DNA from 2 places in the Blautia wexlerae DSM 19850 genome. Region 1 is predicted to be linked to the other one. Evidence: riboswitches for the same ligand, from Rfam matches in the RefSeq annotation. Region 1 holds a riboswitch; the other holds the start of a gene.
What was found. Region 1 has a riboswitch for thiamine pyrophosphate ahead of thiW (energy coupling factor transporter S component ThiW). Riboswitches for the same ligand answer to the same signal wherever they lie in the genome.
Positions count from the first base shown of each region.

Region 2: it holds a riboswitch for thiamine pyrophosphate, as region 1 does, so the genes downstream of both, thiS (sulfur carrier protein ThiS) here and thiW (energy coupling factor transporter S component ThiW) in region 1, are expected to answer to the same signal.

Region 1 is NZ_CP102267.1:4,606,555-4,608,763, forward strand. It holds gene NQ550_RS21535 (DMT family transporter) at 1-189, opposite strand, end outside; TPP riboswitch at 943-1,046, shown strand; gene thiW (energy coupling factor transporter S component ThiW) at 1,161-1,748, shown strand; gene thiM (hydroxyethylthiazole kinase) at 1,678-2,209, shown strand, end outside.
Region 2 is NZ_CP102267.1:263,494-265,702, reverse strand. It holds gene NQ550_RS01135 (thiazole synthase) at 1-693, opposite strand, end outside; gene thiS (sulfur carrier protein ThiS) at 745-948, opposite strand; TPP riboswitch at 1,202-1,309, opposite strand; gene NQ550_RS01125 (DUF6320 domain-containing protein) at 1,355-2,209, opposite strand, start outside.

The DNA of each region.
Region 1 (2,209 bases):
CACCTTCGGCACTGTACGATTCTTACAGAGAATCGCCGCTGCAAACACCGCCGCCACCAGATTCCGGAAGAAACTCTTCTCCACAGACGGCAGATCACCTGCCAGACGTACACTCACATTCATACAAGCAAAGAAAAACGCCGACAGGATGATCATTATCATACCCTTTATGTAATTTTCCTGTTTCATCAGATTTAACCTGCCTTTCTGTCCATGCAGACAGCTTCTTTTTATCATATGCTGTCTGTCATCTACCTGTTAATCATATCACGGACAATCGTTTTAGTACAAATAGATTTTTTATTTCAATTCGTCCTAAACCATGATATGTTACTGTTCACTCCGTTCACAGTAACGTAGCCAAAATTCATTCCAGATTGCCTGTGGCAATGGAATTTTGGCTCGTATGTCTCGGGATTTTGGCATATTCATGCCAAAACACCTCGCGGAATAGTGGTGTGTGAACAGTAACCATGATATACTATAAGAACTGTCGAACCTCCAGCAGAAAGGAGGTGAGTTTCATGGAAGAAATTCTCGTCACATTTCTTGTCTCTGTTTTAGCAGGCGTAGTTAGCTACTACATATGCAAATGGCTGGACGGCAGACACTAGACAGCAACAGCCCAAACGGAACAGCTCACCGTAACGAGCAAGAAAGCCCTCAGAGCTGCAACTCTGAGGGCTTTTGTTTCTTTAGTTCGCTTCATGGAATCTCGTCACATTCCTTAGCTACTGTTAGTATATGCTGAAAAAAATAAAAAGTCAACTTAAAAATAATATTAGGTAGTATAAATTTACTGTAGGAAATTTACCCTGCTTTTACATCCCATTGACTTTTCCAAAAGCTTGTGTTACTCTAAAGCGTGTTTGAAAATTGTAACGCACATCTTGCGTAAAGCATTTTTCAAATACGCTCTAACAAAAGAAAATCTGCATAATGGATAATAACAACGGGAGCCTGTGGGACAGGCTGAGAGGAAGATAGATCTTCGACCGCACCTGATATGGATAATGCCAGCGTAGGGACTGTATTTGTATATTAAAATCTGCCAGTGTGTTATTCCGGCAGATTTTTTTGCAGGATTTTATCTGCTTCCTGCACAACTGATAATGTCTGCTTCGGCAGACCAAATCTTAATTTCAAGGAGGTTCATTATTATGAACACAGACAGATCAAAAACACTCAGAATGGTCATGCTCGCCATGATGGTTGCCATCGGCGTTGTCATCTCACCTATTCTGAGAATCGAGGGTATGTGCCCTACTGCACACCTGATAAACATCGTCTGTTCCGTACTTCTGGGACCGTGGTATTCATTGCTTTGTGCCACTCTCATCGGAATCATCCGAATGATGTTTATGGGTATCCCGCCACTTGCACTGACAGGTGCCGTATTCGGCGCATTTTTATCAGGCGTTTTCTACCGCGCTTCTCATGGAAAGATTATCTGCGCAGTGATCGGTGAAATCTTCGGAACCGGTATCATAGGCTCTCTGGTTTCCTATCCTGTAATGGCATTTCTTATGGGCAGAAGCGGACTGAACGCATTTTTCTATACACCAATGTTTCTGGCAGCAACCTGCATGGGCGGCACCATTGCCTACTTCTTCCTGAAGGCCTTAAGTCACGCAGGAATGCTTGCCAAATTTCAGCAAAGCCTTGGAGCAAAAGTATATGACCGTAAATCAGACAAATCCCAGACAATTGACCAGAGCAGCACAGCCGCTGATTCATTGCATCACTAATCCGATTTCTATTCATGACTGTGCGAATATTATTTTGGCGGCCGGAGGCCGCCCGATCATGGCAGAACATCCGGCAGAAGTAGCTGAGATCACCAGAAACTCTCATGCACTGGCACTGAATCTTGGAAATATCACTGATGCACGTATGAAATCCATGCCGGAATCTCTGAAAACTGCTGCCAGTCTCCATATCCCTGTTATGCTTGATCTGGTAGGAACTGCCTGCAGCAATCTGCGCTATGAATTCGCACAGAAGCTTATGAACATCCACATGCCTGAACTCCTAAAAGGAAATATGTCTGAACTTCTTGCCATGTCCGGACAGACCGCACATGCAATTGGAATTGACGCAGGTGTACAGGATGTGCTTACAGATGCCAATCGTTCCCATCTGAAAGAACTTTTCCAGGAAAAGGCTTCCCGGTGGAATACCACACTTCTTATCACAGGCAAGGAAGATA
Region 2 (2,209 bases), 340 kb from region 1:
TCCTGCTTCAATAGCTTTTTTAAATGCTTCAGCCATTATCTGCACATCACCTGCTGTGGCAATCGCAGTATTTGCCATAACTGCAGATGCCCCCATCTCCATGGCTTCACACGCCTGAGAAGGACGTCCGATTCCTGCATCTACAATGATCGGGAGCTCAATTTCGTCAATCAAAATCTGGATAAATTCCTTGGTGCACAGACCTTTATTAGAGCCGATCGGAGAACCCAGCGGCATGATGCAGGCAGCTCCGGCATTTACCAGATCTCTGGCTGCATTCAGATCCGGGTACATATAAGGCATTACTACAAATCCTTCTTTTGCAAGAATTTCTGTAGCTTTAACAGTTTCATAGTTATCCGGAAGCAGATATTTTGAATCATGGATCACTTCGATCTTTACGAAATCACCGCATCCGATTTCTCTGGAAAGCCTGGCAATACGAACTGCTTCTTCTGCATTTCTGGCACCTGAAGTATTGGGAAGAAGAGTAACATTTTTCGGAATATAGTCCAGAATATTTGCCAGTCCACCTTCATTGGCACGACGCAGAGCCAGAGTGATGATCTGCGCATCTGCCTTTTCAATACATGCTTTCACCAGATCCAGAGAAAATTTTCCGGATCCCAGAATAAAACGGGAAGTAAATTCATGACCTCCCAGAATCAGTTTGTCTTCATTATTTGTACTCATAATTTAAGTCCTTCTTTCGTATATTATAATGTGATATCAGGATATTCCTGTTTATCTTCCACCTCCCATGAAGCTGACTATTTCCAGTATGTCGTTTTCATGTAAAACAGTAGTGCTGTACTCAGCTTTTGACAGAATTCTTTCATTTAATTCTACTGCGATCTGGCTGGGCACATAGCTGTTTTCCTCCAGATATTGCCCTATTGTAAGAGTATTCTGCAATTCTTTTGTTTTTCCATTAACAGTAATAAGCATACTTTCTCCTTTCCGGGAAAAGAAGGTCCGGCCTCTACAACATAAAAAAGAGTCCACAAAAGAATACACCCGCGGTGGTGCACCCCTTCATGAACTCTGTTCACTCTCATCTTTCCCAATATTCATCTGTTATAATGTAAATTTCCCTGTAAGCCCCCGGCTTTCTCTCGCTTATTACAGATTGATTACCGGACAGCTGAATTTCTTCAAATGCATGAGATAAATAAAAGGAGATGCCAGTCATCTCCCTTTAAAATCATATCTTATGGGTTCCTACGTTGGCATTATCCAAATCAGGTATATGGGTCGAAGTTGATGACTTCCTCTCAGCCTGCGCTCACAAGCTCCCCTTTCTTTACATGGGTAAAGTATAATCTTTTATCCCATGTGTGTCAAGACCATATTTCTACATCCTCAGTTTCTTATGAAACTCCCGCATCGTATCCTTCTTGCAGAAGATAAACAGTGCAGCCAATGTCAGAAAACTGATTCCGGCACAGATTACTGAAGGTACGGCAAACTGCACGATTCCAGTCCAAACCAATATCATCGGAATCAGTCCTGCAATTCCGGCCTGTACAAGATAAAACAGATATTCTTCCCTTTCCAGACGGTTTATTTTTGCGATCACAGGAACAGAAAACTGAACTGCCAATATCCCGAAAGGAATCACAAAATCCACAGACCAGCCTTTCCATCCGGTAAACCGGTCCCATAGGATTGCGATTACTGATATGAGCAAAAGCTGCCACATTTCATTCTTCAGAATATTCCTGCGTTTATAATATGCTACCATAACAACCAGCCATGCACAGGCACATCCTGCTCCTGCAAACCAGAACCAGTTCAGTACACCTGCCATCATAAAATTGATCATTCCGCAGATTACCGCAATTGCCAGACACAGGAAGCTGAAAGTCTGGATAACCTTCTGATTTTCTTTTTTTTCAAGCCTGTGCTTTTCTCCATATCCCGGAAATTCATTCTTTAATTCTCTGTGGGAAACATTCTCCTCGCCAAGCATCCGCTGGAAATTCCTCTGGATACTGTCATCCGGTATCTTGGAAGTAAATCCCAGTACCATCTCATCCCCATAAGAACAGGAACACATCTGCAGAGAATTGGTACTTGCAAAAATCCCAAAATGCTGAATATATTCTTTGTACTCCTCCGGCAAACGAATAATGCCGATATTAGAATAAACTGCCGTAATGCTCCTGCTTCCCAGATTGGCTCCGATCATCAGAAAATATTTCTTGAT